Regions from separate parts of the Bradyrhizobium sp. SZCCHNRI3052 genome, predicted to be linked through region 3. Evidence: predicted binding sites of a transcription regulator. Region 3 holds the regulator's gene; each other region holds the start of a gene.
What was found. The regulator LexA, encoded in region 3, represses DNA repair genes until DNA is damaged. The targets are predictions, from matches to a motif close to TGTTCNNNNTGTGTTCNG.
Positions count from the first base shown of each region.

Region 1: a site for LexA is predicted at 2,799-2,816, ahead of QW887_RS04465 (DUF3072 domain-containing protein). Genes of this name have one in related genera too.
Region 2: a site for LexA is predicted at 2,122-2,139, ahead of QW887_RS27360 (helicase-related protein). Genes of this name have one in related genera too.

Region 1 is NZ_JAUETW010000001.1:961,905-968,046, reverse strand. It holds gene QW887_RS04480 (DUF4173 domain-containing protein) at 1-546, opposite strand, end outside; gene QW887_RS04475 (glycoside hydrolase family 3 N-terminal domain-containing protein) at 761-2,128, shown strand; gene QW887_RS04470 (hypothetical protein) at 2,143-2,430, opposite strand; gene QW887_RS04465 (DUF3072 domain-containing protein) at 2,561-2,752, opposite strand; gene QW887_RS04460 (hypothetical protein) at 3,193-3,726, opposite strand; gene QW887_RS04455 (type 1 glutamine amidotransferase domain-containing protein) at 3,716-4,276, shown strand; gene QW887_RS04450 (FdhF/YdeP family oxidoreductase) at 4,561-6,142, shown strand, end outside.
Region 2 is NZ_JAUETW010000012.1:134,916-141,057, forward strand. It holds gene rpmB (50S ribosomal protein L28) at 26-334, opposite strand; gene QW887_RS27355 (DUF3108 domain-containing protein) at 950-1,726, shown strand; gene QW887_RS27360 (helicase-related protein) at 2,281-5,847, shown strand; gene QW887_RS27365 (RNA-binding S4 domain-containing protein) at 5,870-6,142, shown strand, end outside.
Region 3 is NZ_JAUETW010000007.1:342,059-348,200, forward strand. It holds gene QW887_RS21105 (ComEC/Rec2 family competence protein) at 1-1,130, shown strand, start outside; gene QW887_RS21110 (hypothetical protein) at 1,525-1,965, opposite strand; gene lexA (transcriptional repressor LexA) at 2,240-2,938, opposite strand; gene glp (gephyrin-like molybdotransferase Glp) at 3,144-4,355, opposite strand; gene QW887_RS34945 (alpha/beta fold hydrolase) at 4,571-5,044, opposite strand; gene QW887_RS21130 (hypothetical protein) at 5,061-5,306, shown strand.

The DNA of each region.
Region 1 (6,142 bases), on a different contig from region 3:
GGGACTGAGGACGGCGAACCACCGCTCAATGACCGGATTGGCTGCTGCGAACAGAGCCAAGAACACGCAGCCGAGTGCCAGCGGGATGCTCCAGACAACGAGAGTTCGCGTGATCATGTTCGTGCGCAGCGTCACGATCGCATCAGGTATCAGTCGAAACGGCCCGATCAGGAGCAACTGCCGCGCGGCGGTCAGCGGAAGCCGGAAGCCGCGCGCGGATCGGTTGGTCGCCAGCGTGATAGCCGACAGCGTCGTGAGCAGCAGGACAGGAAAAGAAAGCAGGTTCAGCTCCTCGATGGCGGGAGCCAGGCCGGCAACGAAGAGAACTGCAGCTCCGACCAGACGGTTTCGATCGGTCTTGGCAAGATTGGCGAGAATGCTCGCTGCGGCGAGCGCGGCGAAAAACAGCGGGAATGCCAGGCCGATCGGCCGGCCGTTGTAGAGCAGCGTGTCGGCGAGGCCGACGAGGCCGGCAGTGATGGCGAATTTGAGCCACATGGAATCGGGCGCGACGGGCGCAGCCGTCGGCTCGGCGAGAGTCGTCATGGAGGAATCCTTGGTTTGGGTCATCGTTCGGGCCGGGAGGCACAAGCCGATGAGCCAAGCATGACGCCTGCCCATGCAGCAGCTCACGAGGGGATCTGCAGCATTTCAGGATTTGTTTGCAGATTTCGTGCAGACGCGATTCCACATCTGGCGCAGGGAAAACGTGGTTGTTACGGCAATGGCCGTCTTTCCCCTCGGATGATCGGCTGCACACATGCTCGGACTTATCAGGACCGCGGTTCTCTGGATCCTCGCTCTGCTCTTCATTTTCGTCACGCTGAACAGCAACGAGCCCTATCTGGTTCGGCTGCGGGGCAGCGGCCACGCAGCCCTGCTCCTCATCGGGCTTGCCGTTCCGCTGCTGCTGATGCTCGGCGGTCGGTGGCGGCGGGGGCCCGCCGGACGCGCTCTGGTCGTAGCATGGTGCGTTCCGCTGATCATGCTGACGTCGACGCAGTTCATGTTTGCCTGGCGCAAGTACGAGACGTTCCGGACGCCCCCCGACGTGGCGCATCTGCTCGGCCGGCATTTCATCGTCGGTTACACGGCCGTCGATGACGCAGCCGCGTTGGCCCGGCAGGGGTTGATCGCGGGCGTCTATGTGACACACCACAACATCCGCGGCCGGACCGAGCCTCAGCTGCGCGCCGAGATGGCGCGATTGCAGGACGCGCGCCGGAGTGCCGGGCTGCCGCCTCTGCTGGTTGCGGCGGATCAGGAGGGAGGCGCCGTCGCACACCTGTCTCCGACCCTGCCGAACATGCCCGGCCTCGCAACGCTGGCCGATCTGCCGGCCTCGCGGCGCGCGCAGGATGCGTTCGCGATGGGGCGCGCCCAGGGTGAGGCTCTCGCGGCTGCCGGCATCACCTTCAATTTGGCTCCGGTCGTCGACCTTCGCCCGAGCTGGACACGCAACCGACTGGACTTTCACACCTTGATCGGCCGCCGCGCGATCTCCAACGATCCCGCGGTGGTTGGCGACATTGCGCTCGGTTACGTCCGTGGCCTGGAAGCAAGCGGTGTCCGCGCGGCCGTCAAGCATTTCCCTGGTCTGGGGCGCGTCGCAGCCGATACGCATCATTTCTCGGCACAGCTCGGCACGCCGGCAGATGTCTTGGAACGGTCGGATTGGCGGCCGTTCCGACAGGTGCTGCAGGGCTCGCACGCGGCGATGATGGTCGGTCACGTGACGGTCGATGCGATCGATCCAGAGCGGCCTGCCTCACATTCCAAAGCCGTGCTCGAGGGACTCATTCGCGGCCGCTGGAACTATCAGGGCGTGATCGTGACGGATGATCTCGTGATGGGGGCGATCTACGGCCGCGATCTCTGCAAAGCTGTCGTGGAGGCTCTCAACGGCGGCGCCGATCTGTTGCTGGTGGCCTATGACGGCACCCAGTTCCACCGCGCGCTCGCCTGCGCCAAGGAGGCTCTGGCGGAAGGACGCATCGACCTCGATGCAATCAGCAGGAGCGATGAACGGCTGAAGCGCTGGGCGCCGACGGTTGACAAATCACAGCCGTCGAATGTGTCTACGGTTATGCAACAGCCTGGAGGCGTGCATCAGAAGATCGTGGACTGAATGGCAGCGAGCCCTCAGCGCGGGCCATTGCCGGTCCAGTTGCGCCAAGCGACATTCGAGAGGCTTCGCAGGTCGGTCGCCAGCGGGCGTCGCGTCTGCTTGTCGTGCTGAGCGATGAGGTGCTCGGATTCGCGGATCTTGACCTGGAGTTCCGCAACCTGCCGCTTGGTCTGTTCAAGCGCCTTCGCATCGGCGCTCTCGCCCACCGTGAACCGCGCCGTCTCGATCTGTTTCAAGGTCGCGCGATTCTTTTTGAGCTGGGCGCGATGCCAGGCAACCTTGCTGTCACTGTCCGCAACCATGGTGGACTCCCGCGAAATGCCGCGGAGACTAAACGACCGATTTCTGATTCGCGACAGCTTCGGACCGGCATCGCCAACATTGGAATACCGATCTGCCGACCCATCGTCCTGGTGAGTCGAATATGCCGGTTCAATCCAACCCTGCGGCGCGTCTCATCTCATCAATCAGTTCGAACGCTTCAGCCTTCGTCATCTCCGCTCGCGTGGGATCGGATCGGCCAGCCTGCTCGCTGAGCGTTCTCAAGTAGGAAGCTTGGGTATCCGTCATCGGATCGGCTCCGGACACCCAGTCCTCGGGATCTTTCTGCAGCTGTTCGGCCATGGGGATCTCCCGTTGTTGCCCGGCTTCAACGGGAAAGCTTGCAAAGTGTTCCTATTTTGTTCTATTGTGCGATCCTACTCTTGCTCGGGTGCTTCATGCGCGATCTATGTGTGGTTCGAGCCGAAATCGACCGTATGCGTCTCCGGGTCGGGCGGCAGCGCCGTGAAATCGTGCAGCTACGGCGAGCTCGGCCCTCGACGGCGGCCGCCGAAGTGCTTTTGCACCACATGCTGGAGACGCTTCACCGGCTGCGGCAACAGCGAGAGCGGCTCAAGCTGGAGGAAGCGAGCCGACTGCCTCGCAAGCAGCGCGGCGCCCGGCGCGCATGAGACGCTGGCGGTAAGGCCGAGTGATCCGCCGCTCGTCCGTAGTCCGATGATCAGGCCTGGAACCGACATGGCCGACGATCACCTGAGCCGCAAAGGCCAACCTGCGCCGGGTCATGAGGACGTCCGCATCTTCAATTTGGCCGGTGAGGAGAAAGATTGGTCGGTCGTCCGGCTCCCTCGATCAGCATCGGGCGTGTGAGCTTCGGGCAATACGATGTCCGGCGGCGCGGCGGTAAGCTCTTCCGGTGTGGCCTCGCATGATCTGATCTCGAAATTGTTGTCGAGGATTTTCTCGCCATGCGTGCCGAGCGTGATGAGATCGGCCTGTTCCGCGGCCTCCCAGACCTCGCGCTCGGTGCGAAACGGGCGGGTCATCTGTTCGTCATTCTCAAACAATGCGTAGGGCACGAGCGCCTCCAGATTGCGATCCGCCGATGCAGCGATGCCGTGCCGCTCGACGCCGCCCATCCATTCAAGGCAGGGACGTCCAAACAAACGGCGCCATAGGCAGGCTGGTTCCACCCAGGCGAGCGCTGACTCGATCGACCAGTTGTGACGATCCGCCCGGCCTGCCAGGCGGAACATGGAGACCAGCGCGAGGTTGCCGGCGGTGTCGAATGGCCAGGAGAGTCCAATGGATATCAAGGGAAAGAAGATCGCGATCCTCGCAACCAACGGGTTCGAGCAATCCGAGCTCGAAGTGCCGCGCGATCGGCTCAAGCAGGCGGGCGCGACCGTCGAGATCATCTCGCTCGCGCCGGGCGAGATCAAGGGCTGGGATGAGAAGGACTGGGGACGGACCGTCAAGGTCGACAAGACGTTGGACCAGGCGTCTGCTTCGGACTACGACGCCGTCGTGCTGCCGGGCGGTCAGATCAATCCGGATCTGCTGCGGCTCGAGCCGAAGGCGCTGCGGTTCATCAAGGAGATCTTTGAAGCCAAGAAGATCGTTGCGGCGGTCTGTCATGCGCCGTGGCTCCTGATCGAGACCGGAATTGCCAAGGGGCGAAAGATGACGTCCTACAAATCGATCAAGACGGACGTTGCCAATGCCGGCGCGCATTGGCAGGACGCGGAGGTCGTGGTCGATCAGGGCGTGATCACTTCGCGCAATCCCGGAGATCTGGAAGCCTTCAGCGCCAAGATCATCGAAGAGGTCAAGGAAGGCCGCCATCTCAAGCGCAGCGCGGCTTGATGCTGAGATCGGAAGCCGGGAGAAAACCCGGCTACCTCAGTGGGACGGGCCCAGCGCCCGAGGGGTCGAACGCTGGGCCGCAGTCCACACGGAGTGCCTCCAGCGAGATGGGGGACGCCGCCAGAGGCATGGAAATGACTCGCGGCGGGCCGGGTCGTTCCCAATTCCTAGCGCGGACCTTCGCCCGCGGGACTTCGACGATAGCCTCGCAACGTTCAGTGAGGAATCGGAACTTCGCTGCTCATCCCGGGTTTGCCGCTTTTGAACAGGCCGCGGAGAGCGTCGTGAGCGAGAAAGCAAAAATCCAGGACTACAGGGCTCCGGCCGGCGGATGGGGTTCGGTGCACGCGGTCGCCAGCATCCTGACGCAGGAGGAGGTGACCCTGCTTGGCAGCGAGATCCTGTTGAAACAGAACAAGCCAGGCGGCTTCATGTGCGTCAGCTGCTCCTGGGCCAAGCCGGCAAAGCCGCACCCGTTCGAATTCTGCGAGAATGGCGCCAAGGCGACCGCGTGGGAAATCACCGGCAAGACAGTCGGACCGGAGTTCTTTGCTCGGCACAGTCTGACAGAATTGCGATCCTGGTCGGATCATCAGCTCGAAGAGCAGGGGCGTCTTGCTCATCCGATGCGCTATGACGCTGCGGCGGATCGCTATGTTGCCGTGAGCTGGGACGAGGCCCTTCGCGACATCGGGGCGGAGTTGAACAGGCTCGATCCACGCTCGGTCGTCATGTACACGTCGGGCCGGGCCTCGCTCGAGACGAGCTACATGTATCAGCTTTTCGGCCGCATGTACGGCACCAACAATTTTCCCGACAGCTCCAACATGTGCCACGAATCCACATCAGTTGCTCTGCCGGAGGTGATTGGCGTCCCCGTCGGTACGGTGCTCCTTGAGGATTTCGACAAGGCGGATTGCTTCTTCTTCTTCGGCCAGAACACGACCACCAACTCGCCGCGCATGCTGCATCCGTTGCAGAAGGCGGCACAACGCGGCGTGCCCATCATCACGTTCAATCCGCTGCGGGAGCGTGGGCTGGAGCGCTTCACCAATCCGCAAAATCCCATTCAAATGGTGCTGACGGGGGGAACGCGGATCAGCACGCAGTATCATCAGCTGCGCATTGGCGGCGATGGTGCGGCACTACTCGGATTGTGCAAGGCCGTGATCGAGGCGGATGATGCCGCGGTCGCGACCAAGAGCCCGCCCGTGCTCGATGTCGCCTTCATCGAGCGGCACACGTCCGGCTTCGAAGCTTTCGCAACCTGCTGCCGGCAGGCGTCGTGGAGCGATATCGAACGCTCCTCCGGCCTCACGCGCGGCGCCATTCTGGAGGCTGCCAAGGTCTACGCAGGCTCGCACGCCGTGATCGCCAATTATGGGATGGGAATAACCCAGCATCGGCATGGCGTCGAAACCGCGAAGATGATTGTCAACCTGCTGCTGTTACGCGGCAACATCGGAAAGCCGGGGGCCGGCATCTCGCCGGTTCGTGGCCATTCCAACGTTCAGGGGCAACGCACCGTCGGCATCTCCGAGAAGACCAAGTTGGTGCCGCTCGACAAGCTTGCCGAGCTCTATTCGTTCGAGCCGCCGCGTTGGGACGGTCTCAGCACGGTCGATGCCTGCCAAGGCATCATCAAGGGGGACGTCAAGGGCTTCGTCAGTCTCGGCGGTAACTTCCTGCGCGCCGTCCCTGAACGCTCGCTGATGGAGCCGGCGTGGTCGAAGCTGCGGCTGTCGGTGCAGATCGCAACCAAGCTCAATCGCAGCCACATCGTCCCAGGCGAGGTGACCTATCTGCTGCCGTGCCTCGGCCGCATCGAAATCGACCGGCAGGCAGGCGGAGATCAGGCGGTCTCGA
Region 2 (6,142 bases), on a different contig from region 3:
CAATCCTGAATTTCGGCTCGCTTTCTCAGCTCGCCTTGGCGACCGGGGCAGCGTCCGCCGCCTTCTTCTCGATGGCGCGCTTCAGCTCCAGTGCGCGCGGCGACAGGGTCGCGGCGTTGGCCTTGAGCAGATAGGCATCGAGGCCGCCATTGTGGTCGACGCTCTTGAGCGCGTTGGTGGAGACGCGCAGGCGCACGTTGCGGCCGAGTGCATCCGAGATGAAGGTCACGTTGCACAGGTTCGGCAGGAAGCGCCGCTTGGTCTTGATGTTGGAGTGGCTGACCTTGTGGCCAACCTGGGGACCCTTGGCCGTCAGTTCACAGCGCCGCGACATGGCAATAAATCCTCTCTCATCCCCGCACCCTTCGTCCGCCTATGTCGGCGGGCCGCGGGGGTCCAAAACTCGTCCAGCTCGTCTCTGGGAGATGCGGTCCTATAGGGGGGATGCGGCTTTTCGTCAAGGTTTTGAAGGCCGCAGCAAATAGAGGGAGCCGGGCCGGCGAACCCGAAGGGCGCGACCCGTGCATCCTCCTGGTCGGGCCGAAGTCGCCAACCACCAGAAAAGCAGGCGTATAATCAATAGTATAGCCGATAGTTTAGACCATATAAAGGGCGCATTCGGACGTGATGGATGGATATCCCGCGAACAGTCCGAAATGCCGGAATGGCGGCATGCTGGCGCGGTCGGAGGTTCGCGGCTCGGTTCCGGCAGAGCTGCGGACGACGGTCTGAGTGCTGTTCAGCCGCAAAGCGCTGGACAAACCGCCATTGTCGGACGGTTCGCGTTGTTTGAAGGCGTTTTTGGCTTAAGTAGCAAGGACGGCGCGCCGGATCGGTCCGGCGCTCAGGCAGGCGGATCGGTAGGATCATTCGTCACGTGACCATCATCTCGGTTCCCTCATTTCTCTCCTGCCGCCTGGCCGCGGCCGGGGCAGCGCTCTGCCTGTTGTTGCTGGCGCAAAACGCCCAGGCGCAGGCTCGGTTGGACGCTCAATACGAGGCTTCCCTGGCTGGCATCCCCGTCGGCAAGGGCACCTGGGCGGTCGAGATCGGGGATGATCAGTATGGCGCCGCGGCTCAGGGCGGCACCGCCGGCCTGCTCAAGAGCTTCTCGCAAGGATCAGGCACCGGCTCGGTGCAGGGACGCGTCGTCAACGGCGCCCTGGTCGGCCAGAGCTACCAGGCCTCGACCACGACGGGAAAGAAATCCGAGCAGATCCGCATCAATCTGCAGAACGGTACTGTGAAGGACTTCGCCATCGAGCCGGCGCCCCCGGTCGATCCCGACCGCATTCCGGTGACGGATGCCCACAAGCGTGGCGTGCTCGATCCGATGACGGCCTCTCTGGTGCGCGTGCCGGGCAACGGCGAGCTGCTGTCGCCGGACTCGTGCCGCGGCGCTGCGCCCGTGTTCGACGGCCGCATGCGCTACGAGCTCAAGCTCGACTACAAGCGCATGGAGAACGTCAAGGCGGACAAGGGTTATCGTGGCCCGGCGCTGGTCTGCGCGATCTACTTCACGCCAGTCGCGGGCTACATCCCGGACCGGCCGGTCATCAAATATCTGGCTCAGGCCCGCAACATGGAGATCTTCTTCGTGCCGATCGCCGGCACCCGTGTGCTGGTGCCGTTCAAGATGGTGATCCCGACCCCGCTGGGGACCGCGATGCTGGAAGCGACGTCGTTCATCACCCAGGCGGCGCCGCACGTCGCCAAGACCCAGTAGTGCGTCGTTTCGCTGCTCCTCCACATCGGAATCTCGTCGTTGCGGCACAGCCCCGTCAGCGGCCGTGGCGTGAAGGCCTGACGGCATGCCGTCCGCTATCGCTTGAATCCGATGGAGATTCGGGGTTCGCGCTGCATGATCTCCGGACTGACGGGCTCATGAGCTCCGATTTGTCGGGACCCCCTATGGATGCTGTCTGCTGCGCGTGAATCCGTTTGACTCTTCCCTGATTCTGATTCGACTCGGGACGCGCTGAACGCGCGCCAGTTCCATCGCGAAAGCGTTGCTTGTGGAGCCCGCGAAAACTTGATCTAGTGCTGGCTTGATGGCAGAGCGCGAGATGTTGCGGTGAACGAAGCCGGAAAGCCGACGGAGTCAGCGATTCCTTCGCGATTCGTTCTCAAGGCGTTCCGAAGCTTAAGCTGCGTCACTATATGCGTCACAATGTGAGACAGGGGTCAGCATCGCAGCCTCTCCAGACACACGATTATTCCGCATCCGTCGCGCGTGAACGGCGCGCTTCCAACGCCGGCTTCGAGACCCACATTTAACGAATGGCTTTTTCGTCCTCTTCGGCTGCCTCGCCTTTCGAGCGCACGTCCGACCGCGCTCCCGGAAGCGGCGTCACCGCCGTGCTCGGCCCCACCAACACCGGCAAGACGCATCTGGCGATCGAGCGCATGCTCGCGCATTCCTCCGGCATCATCGGACTGCCGCTGCGGCTGCTCGCGCGTGAGGTCTACAACAAGATCGCCGATCGCGTCGGCAGCGAGGCCGTCGCGCTGATCACTGGCGAGGAGAAGATCAAGCCGAAAAATCCGCGCTACTGGGTGTCGACCGTCGAAGCGATGCCCAGGGATCTCGACGTGTCGTTCCTGGCCGTCGACGAGATCCAGATCGCGTCCGATCTGGAGCGCGGCCACGTCTTCACCGACCGCATCCTCAATCGCCGCGGTCGCGACGAGACGCTGCTGCTGGGTGCTGCGACGATGCGCCCCATCATCGAGCGCCTGCTGCCGGGCGCGTCGATGGTGACACGGCCACGATTGTCGCAACTCGAATTCGCCGGTGATCGCAAGATCACGCGACAGCCGCGCCGGACCGCCATCGTGGCGTTCTCGGCCGACGAGGTCTACGCCATCGCCGAGCTGATCCGCCGCCAGCATGGCGGCGCCGCTGTCGTGCTGGGATCGCTGTCGCCGCGAACCCGCAACGCGCAGGTGGCGATGTTCCAGAACGGCGACGTCGACTATCTCGTCGCCACCGATGCGGTCGGCATGGGGCTCAATCTCGACGTCGATCACGTCGCCTTCGCGTCCGACCGCAAATATGACGGCTATCAGTTCCGCCGGCTCACGCCGTCGGAATTTGCCCAGATCGCCGGCCGTGCCGGACGCGCGACGCGCAATGGCACGTTCGGTACCACCGGACGTTGTGCGCCATTCGAGCCCGAGCTGGTCAATGCGCTCCAGAACCATGCCTTCGATACCGTGAAGGTGCTGCAATGGCGCAACTCCCGGCTTGATTTCGCGTCCTTGAGCGCGCTTCAGGTCTCCCTGGCGGTCGCGCCGGCGCATGAGGCGCTGACGCGCGCGCCGATTGCGGAGGATCTGCGCGTGCTCGATCACGCCGCGCGCGATGCCGAGGTGCGCGACATGGCTCACGGCGCGGCCGCGGTCGAGCGTCTGTGGGAAACCTGCCAGATTCCCGACTATCGCAGGCTGTCGCCGGCCGCCCATGCGGAGCTGGTGACCACAGTGTTCGGCTTCCTGATGCAGAAGGGGCGTATTCCGGACGCCTGGTACGCGGCCCAGGTCGATCAGGCCGACCGCGTCGATGGCGACATCGATACGCTGTCGGGGCGGATTGCACAGATCCGTACCTGGACCTTCGTGGCCAACCGGCCCGACTGGCTGCGCGACCCTGATTATTGGCAGGGGATTACCCGCGAACTCGAAAATAAATTGTCAGACGCCCTTCATGAACGGCTCACGGAGCGTTTCGTTGATCGTCGTACCAGTGTATTGATGCGGCGCCTGCGGGAGAACAGTGTTTTGAATACGGAAATCGGCAAGACCGGCGAAGTGATCGTTGAAGGGCACGCGATCGGCCGCCTGGATGGATTCACCTTCGCGCCCGACGCCGCCGAAGCCGGCTCGGAGGCCAAGGCCTTGCAGGCTGCTGCCCAGAAGGCGCTGGCCGGCGAGATCGAGGCGCGCGCCGAGAAGCTGTCCAGCGCGCCCGACGAGCACATCGTGCTCACCGCCGACGGCACGGTGCGCTGGACCGGCGACGCGGTCGCCAAGCTGGTCGCGGCCGACGACGCGCTGCATCCGCGCCTGCGCATCATCGCCGACGAGCGGCTGACCGGTGCTGCGCGCGACAAGGTCCAGGCGCGGCTCGATCTGTGGCTGAAGACGCATATCGAGAAGCTGCTCGGCCCGCTGTTCGAGTTGTCCAAGGCCGAGGACATCACCGGCATCGGCCGCGGCATCGCGTTCCAGCTGGTGGAGGCTCTCGGCGTCATCGAGCGCGCCAAGATCGCCGCCGAGATGAAGGATCTGGACCAGCCGTCGCGCGCCACCTTGCGCAAGTATGGCGTCCGCTTCGGTGCCTACCACATCTACGTCCCGGCGCTGCTCAAGCCCGCCGCGCGCGCGCTCGCTGCGCTGCTGTGGGCCGAGAAGCAGGGCAATGTCGACATGTCCGCGCTGACCGGCGCGCAGCATCTGGCGAGCTCGGGCCGGACCTCGTTCCCGGTCGACAAGGCGCTGCCGCGCGATGCCTATCGCGTGCTCGGCTACAAGCAGGCGGGCGAGCGCGCCGTGCGCGTCGACATCCTGGAGCGGCTGGCCGACCTGATTCGTCCCGCCCTGGCCTGGCGCGACAATGCACCGGGCGAAAAGCCGGCCGGCGCCTTCGACGGCCGCGGCTTCGTGGTGACGCAGGCGATGACCTCGCTCACCGGCTCGGCCGGCGAGGACTTCGCCTCGATCCTGCGCGCGCTCGGCTATCGCATGGAGAAGCGCCCGCCGCTGCCGCCCAAGCCGATTGAGAAGCCCGTCGAGGCTGCTGCCGCCGCGGGAGCCGCTGCGGAAGCCGCTCCGGCTGAGCCGGCAGATGCGCAGGCCGTGCCGGGCGAGGACCTCGCAGTTGTCGCCGGCGAGCCGGCCGACGAGCAGGTTCCCACCGTCGCGGAGGCCGCCGTCGCTCCGGTGACCGAGCAGACCGTCGCCGTGCCCGCGGTGGTCGGTGAGGAGCAGGCGGAAACCGCGTCGGTGTCGGCCCTGGCATCGCTGCCGACCGTCGATTTCGTCACGCCGGATGTGGCGGACGAGGCGTCCGTGGCCGAGTCGGCTGCCGAAAGCGTCGTCGCCGAGGCGGAAACCGCCGTCGCTGCGGATGCGCCGCAGGCCGAAGCCGCCCAGGCCGTCGCGAACGAGGCAACGAGCATCGGCGACGCGTCGGCTGAAGCTGCCGCGCCGGAAACTGCTGCTGGATCGACCGCTACCGAGGCTTCTCCCGCCGAGGCCGCGCCTGCTGCCGAGCCCGTCCTGGTCGAGGTCTGGCGGCCGGGCGGGCGCTCGGAGGAGCGCCGGCCGCGCCATGACCATCATCATCGCGGCCGGCCCAACCGTCCGCAGCATGAGCGCGGGCAGGCTGCCGGCGGCGGCCAGGCACCGGCCGGGACCGCTCCGGCCGAGGGCGGCGAGGCACGCGAGCGCCATCACCGCGGCCATGGCCGGCGCGACCGGATGAAGGAGTTCGGCAAGGACTTCCGCAAGGGCCCGCCGGAGGCTGGTGCGGCTCCACCAGCCGAGGGCGCATCGGCACCGGCGCGCGAGGATCGCGGGCCGCGCCGCGATCATGATGCCAAGGGGCGCGACCAGAACCGGGATCGCAACAAGGGTGGCAAGTTCGGCGGTGACCGCGAGGGGCGCGGCGGCCGCGACTTCGGCAAGGGTGGCCGCGACAAGCGCGACAGCGGCCCGGCGCTGCGGCCCTACGCATCGAGCAGCGGCGGCGGCCGGGATCGCGACCGTCCGGTCGATCCCAATTCGCCGTTCGCCAAGCTCGCCGCGCTCAAGGAGCAACTCGCGGGGAACAACCGCAAGGACTGAGCGGCAAGATCGGTTGGCAAGATTGGTTGGAAGGACAACGCCGACGTCCGACACCCCGTCAGAGCGCCAGCGCCTCGACAGATGGCTGTGGCATGCGCGGCTGGTGAAGGCGCGCACCAGCGCCACGGCGCTGGTGTCGTCGGGGCATGTCCGGGTCAATGGTGTGCGCGAGACCTCGCCGGGCCATGGGGTGAAGACCGGTGATGTGCTGACCATCGCGCTCGATCGCAGCGTGCGCGTGCTCAAGGTGACCGGCTTTGCCGAGCGTCGCGGCGACGCTGCCTCGGTGCGCGGA
Region 3 (6,142 bases):
CGCTCGCGGTCGCCGCGATGATCGTGCTGGTCGCAGCTCCCGAAGCGCTGGTGCATCCGAGCTTCCAGATGTCGTTCGCGGCGACGCTCGGCCTGGTCGCGCTGGTGCAGTTCGGGCTGCCCAGACTGTTTGCGACGCCGGACAGCTCCACGACGCAGCGCATCGCGCTGTGGGGCGGCCGCGAGCTTGCGATGCTGTTGCTGGCCTCGCTGATCGCGGGGCTCGCGACCACGCCCTATGCCGCCTTCCATTTCCATCGCGTCACGCCCTATGGCGTGCTCGCGAATCTCGCGGCGATGCCGGTCGTCTCGGCGCTGGTGATGCCGGCCGGCCTGATGGGCCTCTTGGCGGCGCCGTTCGGGCTCGACGGTCCCTGGTGGACGCTGATGGGCCTCGGCATCGACTGGATGATCGCGGTGACGCGCTGGGTGGCGGCGCTGCCCGGCGCGGTCGGGCGCATCCCGGCCTTCGGCATCGGTCCACTGATCCTGGCCAGCCTCGGTGTCATCCTGATCGGCCTGCTGCGCACACCGCTGCGCTGGTCGGGCGCCGTGGGGCTCGTGGTGGCCACCGCGTGGGCCGCCGCGACGCCGCTGCCCGACGTGCTGATCGCCAGCGATGGGCGCGCGGTGGCGGTGCGCGGCCGTGACGGGCGCCTGCATGTGATGCGCACCGGCAAGGACGTGTTCGCCACCAAGGAGTGGCTCGCGGCCGACGCCGATGCCCGGCTGCCGGCGGATTCATCGCTCGCCGATGGTGTCTCCTGCGACGAGGCGGGCTGCGTGGTCGCAATGGCCGACGGCCGATTCGCCGCCCTGACCCTGCGCGCCGAGGCGCTCGCGGATGATTGCGCCCGTGCCGCGCTCATCGTCACCGCGCGCGCCGCGCCGTCATCCTGCGCGGCGGCCGTCATCGATCGCGAGCGGCTGCGGCAGCAGGGCGCCTTGATGCTGGTGCAGCGGGGCAGGAGCTTCGCCGTCACGCCGGCGCGCGCCGGCGGCACCGACCGCCCATGGTGGCCGGCGCCCGCCGAGGCCGGCGAGTTCGACACGACGCTGACGCCGCGCGCGCCGGCCGCGCGGCCTCAGGATGCGACGCCGCCGGAGACGGAGCAGGGCGAGGAAGACTGAGTGCCGGGCAGCTCGAGCGTGCCGAGATGATACTCGGTGTCGCCAGGTCCATGTTGCCAAGTCCATCAAACAGCGAGGGGCTTTCGGCCAGCGTGAACGCAGCGCGCGGATAGCGTTGCCAGATGGCGATGTCGTCAGCCGTGACTGTCAGCCATCCGAACACAAGCATATCGCAGCCGGGCTCGGTGATCCCGGCGGCCTTGTTCCAATCGATCTTGTTGACCACGGCGGCAGGCTCCCCCGGCACATCAATTCCGGCCGAGGGATGTCGTTCCTATCCGATGCGATGCCGGGGCGTGAGGTTCGCCCGAGAGGACTTTGCGCTTGCAGAACCCAAATCTCCCACGGTCGAAAGCTCGCTCACGACCGAGAGAAATGCCGATGCGGAGACCCCTCAGGTGATGCTGATGCGGCGAATCGGTGTGGCCTGCGAAGTCGGCACGTCCTCGGCGATGTCCGGGCGTCGCTCCGCCGGCTGCTTGCTGACCGGCAATTGCAGCACGGTGACGCGCTGACCCTCGCAGAGCTGGGTCACCAGCACGTGGCGGCCATCGGCGAATTCGATCGCGTCGTGATGGCGATCGGGAATGTGAGTCTCGATGCTGTTGAACTTTGCGACGCGCTCGCGGATCGTCCGGGTCCAGAGCCAGCGGCTGTCGTAGCGGACGTCCTCGGCGAAGGCCAACTCGGTGCCGGGCAGCATGCAGACTGCGACGGTCGGCTCGCTCTCCAGCGCGAAGCCGCGGGTGGCGGTGCCACGGAAGGTCATCGAGATCAACGTCTCGCCGACCTTGGCGGGACGGGACGCAACCGCATGGAGGCTGTAGTCACACATCGGATCGCTCCTCGTTGAGAGATAGCCGACCCACGCTCCCCCCGGACAGGCGCAGGCCTCTATCAGAGTGGACATCGATGGTGATGTTAGCGCGCGCTTCGCGGCAATTCTGCGCTGATCTGCATCGCGTGTGCCCGCGGCCGATCACAAGCGTTTGAGCATGCCGCGCTGCACATCATGAGGTGCATTCGCGCGTGACGTATTTTGCTGGGCAGCCTCCGATCGGCGGCGAAAGCGCGTGCGCCCGCCGCCCATCGACCGATCCCATTCGCGATCAGTACTTGCGGTACAGCCCGACCAGCTTGCCTTGGATCTTCACCCGGTTCGGCGGCAGGATGCGTACCTCGTAGGCGGTGTTGGCCGGCTCCAGCGCGATCGATGCGCCGCGGCGGCGGAAGCGCTTCAACGTCGCTTCCTCATCGTCGATCAGCGCCACCACGATGTCGCCGGTGTCGGCGGTCTCGTTGCGTTGGATCAGCGCCATGTCGCCGTCGAGGATGCCGGCATCGACCATGGAGTCGCCGCGCACCTCAAGCGCATAGTGATCGCCGTTGCCGAGCATGTCGGCAGGCACGCTGATGGTGTGGCTGCGCGTCTGCAGCGCCTCGATCGGAGTACCGGCGGCGATGCGGCCCATCACCGGCACTGCGACGGGGCGCTCGCCATCGTCCAGCGCGGGAGTGCTGGTGCGCACCTTGCCGAGATTGCCCTCGATCACCGATGGGGTGAAGCCGCGGCGGTTGTTGGCGGCCTGTGACAGCTCGGGCAGCTTGATCACCTCGATCGCGCGGGCGCGGTTGGGCAGCCGGCGGATGAAGCCGCGCTCCTCGAGCGCCGTGATCAAGCGATGAATGCCGGACTTCGAGCGCAGATCGAGCGCATCCTTCATCTCGTCGAAGGACGGCGGCACGCCGGCTTCCTTGAGCCGCTCGTTGATGAACCGCAGAAGTTCGTACTGTTTGCGCGTCAGCATCTCGACCTGGTCCCCGGTTTGTTGTCGTCCGAGTCCAGGAGCTGCGCCTCGCGCACAAACCGGCTGAGAGCGCCCTGGAGTCGGACCGTCATCGCGTCGCCCGCAACATACTAAAAACAAATCATGAACGGACACTATATGTTCGATGTGTGTTCCGCAATCCTAAAAATATGATGAACAGACCGGGCTTTACCGGGGAAGCGGCTCAGTTCGGCAGGCGCAGGATCTCGCACGGGCTGCCCGCAGGCGCCTTCGGCGCAAACGCCGGCCGGATCACCACCGCCTGCGAGAGCGCGAGATTGCCGAGCAGCGACGAATCCTGCTGGCTCACCGGGGTGGCGACCAGCGTGCCGTCGGCGCGCTCTTCGAGCCGCGCCCGCAGATAGTCCTCGCGCGAATCGTTCGGCCCGAGCTCGCGGCCGAGCAGGGCGGTCTCGCGCGGCATCACGGCCTCGTCGCGGCCGAGCAGCCGCCGAATCAGCGGCACCAGGAACAGGATGGCGCAGACATAGGACGACACCGGATTGCCGGGCAGTCCGATCACCCTGATGTCGCCGAGCCGTCCGTGCATCATCGGCTTGCCCGGCCGCATCGCGATCTTCCAGAACGCCATCTCGACGCCCTCGGCTTCGAGCGCCTGCTTGACCAGGTCGTGATCGCCGACCGAGGCGCCGCCGGTCGTGATCAGGATGTCGGCCTTGGCCTCGCGGGCCCGGCGGATGCCGGCGATAGTCGCCTGCATCGTATCCGCGGCGATGCCCAGATCGATCGGTGTCCCGCCCTCGTTGCGCACCAGCGCCCGCAAGGCGTAGCCGTTGGAATAGACGATCTGGCCCGGGCCGGGCGTCGAGCCCGGCATCACCAGCTCGTCGCCGGTGGCGAGCAGCGCCACCTTCGGCCGGCGCCGCACCGGCAGCGCCGGATGATTCATGCTGGCCGCCAGCGACAGGTCGCGGTCGCTGAGCCGGCGCCCGGACTTCAGCAGCACCATGCCCTGGTGAAAGTCGACGCCCGCCGGCCGGATATGCCGGCCCTTGATCGCGGCCTCGGTGATCACGACGTGGCCGTCTTCGGCGATCGTGTCCTCCTGGATCACCACCGCGTCCGCGCCCTCCGGAACAACGCCACCGGTGAAGATCCGTGCCGCCTCGCCGGGTCCAACCACGCGATCGAACGGCCGCCCTGCCGCGACCTCGCCGATGACCTTCAGCCGCGCCTTGGCCTGGGCGGCGTCCACCGCGCGCACGGCATAGCCGTCCATCGCCGACATCGCCTCGGGCGGCTGCGTCCGCAGCGCCGCGAGGTCCCGCGCCAGGATGCGGTGAAACGCCTCGTCCAGCCCGACCTGCTCCTCGGCCAGCGGCTCGGCGCCGGCGAGCACCGCGGACAACGCATCGGAGACCGGCATCAGGGCCATGAGAGTTCCTTCGGACGGGGACGGCAGATCGAATGAATCGCCTTCTAACCGAACGCGCACGGCGCGGCCAAGGGCCTAGGCCGCTCCCCGCGTTCTGACCGTCTGCGGTGGGCCGTTTCCGGCCGCTGCCTCACGATCGCGCGAGAAAGTCTGCAATCAACCGCGTGACCTCCTGCGGACGTTCCAGGCTCGGCAGGTGCGCCGTTCCGGCCAGCTCATGTCCTGACCCGTTCGGCATTGTTGCGGCGAGCAGCCTGCTTCGCTGCTGGATGTGAGGAAAGTCCAAGTCCCCCCAGATGACGAGCGATGGCGCGACGATCTCCGCGAGGCGCGGGAAGGCTGGTGCCATATCGAGAGTCGCGCCGGTTGGCGGCGCGCGGAGTGCGGCGGCGTTCTTCTTCAGGAACGTCTCGCGTGGCTCGCCGGAGATGCGTCCCTCGCGCTGCAAGGGACCGTCGACCCACAGATGCGCCTTGATAGCGCTGACCCGATCCCAATCCTGTGCGGCCTCCTTGCGAGCAGGCAATCAGCGCCGCCGGCCGCCCCGGCGCGAGCGCGTCGACGACGGCGAGCAGGTCCTCGACCGGAGAATGAGCTTCCTCATAGGCGACCGTCTCACCAAATCCGCGCCGGTCATAGGCGATCGTCATATGCGTTGCCGCGACGCCCTCGATCTGCGCGCGCCACATGGACGAGCATTGGACCGTGGACCAGCCGATCTACGATCCCAGCACGATCGACTGCCCGGTTCTCGTGCTCGCGGCGGAATGGGACGTGGATGTCCGCTTCGGGATGGCGCACGACCTGTTCGTTCGCCTCGGGAGCGCGCCGTACAAGCGCCTGGTCGAGATCGGGCAGGGCACGCACATGGTCCTGATGGAGCGGAATCGACGGCAGGCGTTCGACGCGGTGATCGGATTTCTGGACGAGCGCGTCGTGCCGGCGCGTTGATCGTCGCGCGGACGGCCTGCACCGCGTCAGAGCGGATGCCGAATCCAGACATTCGGCTCGACATAGGCGGCATGGTCGTGCTCGACCGACGCCAGCACGGGGACGAGAGCAGCGGGGCACCTCGATCTCACCCGAGCTATCGAAGGTCACGCCGGTCCATTGCGACCACTCGGCGAGCGAGCCGACGATGGTCATCGAGCACGGCGCGATCTTGACGATCTCGCCGCCGATGCCGATGTGCTTAGGCGCCGGCTCGTCTGCGACCAGCGGATGTGGCGGGAGACGGGCCGGATGGTGCCGTTGCCGGCCGTCGCATTTAGGATTCGCTTTTTCGGAAAAAGCTGCTATGCTGATTTGGTCCCGTGCTCGACAGGAGGGGCGCTTCGCGATCGTCACGGACGTGGAGCGCGGGATGCGGTGGCCGCGACGTGTCGCAGCGTGCTCTGATGGCGCGCGGACGAACGGCATGGCGCGGACGTGAAGTCGCGTGGTCCTGGCATCCCGACGCTGATGCCAAGCCGGCGGGTGCTGATGATCCCGTCGGCGACGGTGGCCAACAAGCCGAGCACCGGGGAGATCGCGTATAAGCGTGAAGACCATCGCGCAGGGAATGCCGGATGTCGGCTGGACCTGTGGTGACTGCCGCCTGCTTTTTTTCTGCAGGCGGGCCATGGGTTGCGGCCTGCAGCCCGGCATTCCCTGCGCCCTCCGATTGGAGGAGGGTGAAATGAGAGCAGCAAAGCTCGGGCACATCGTGCCGCGAGAACAATTTTGCACGAGTGGGCACCGTCATTGCGAGCGCAGCCCTTCAGAACGTCACGCCGCTGGCCATGACG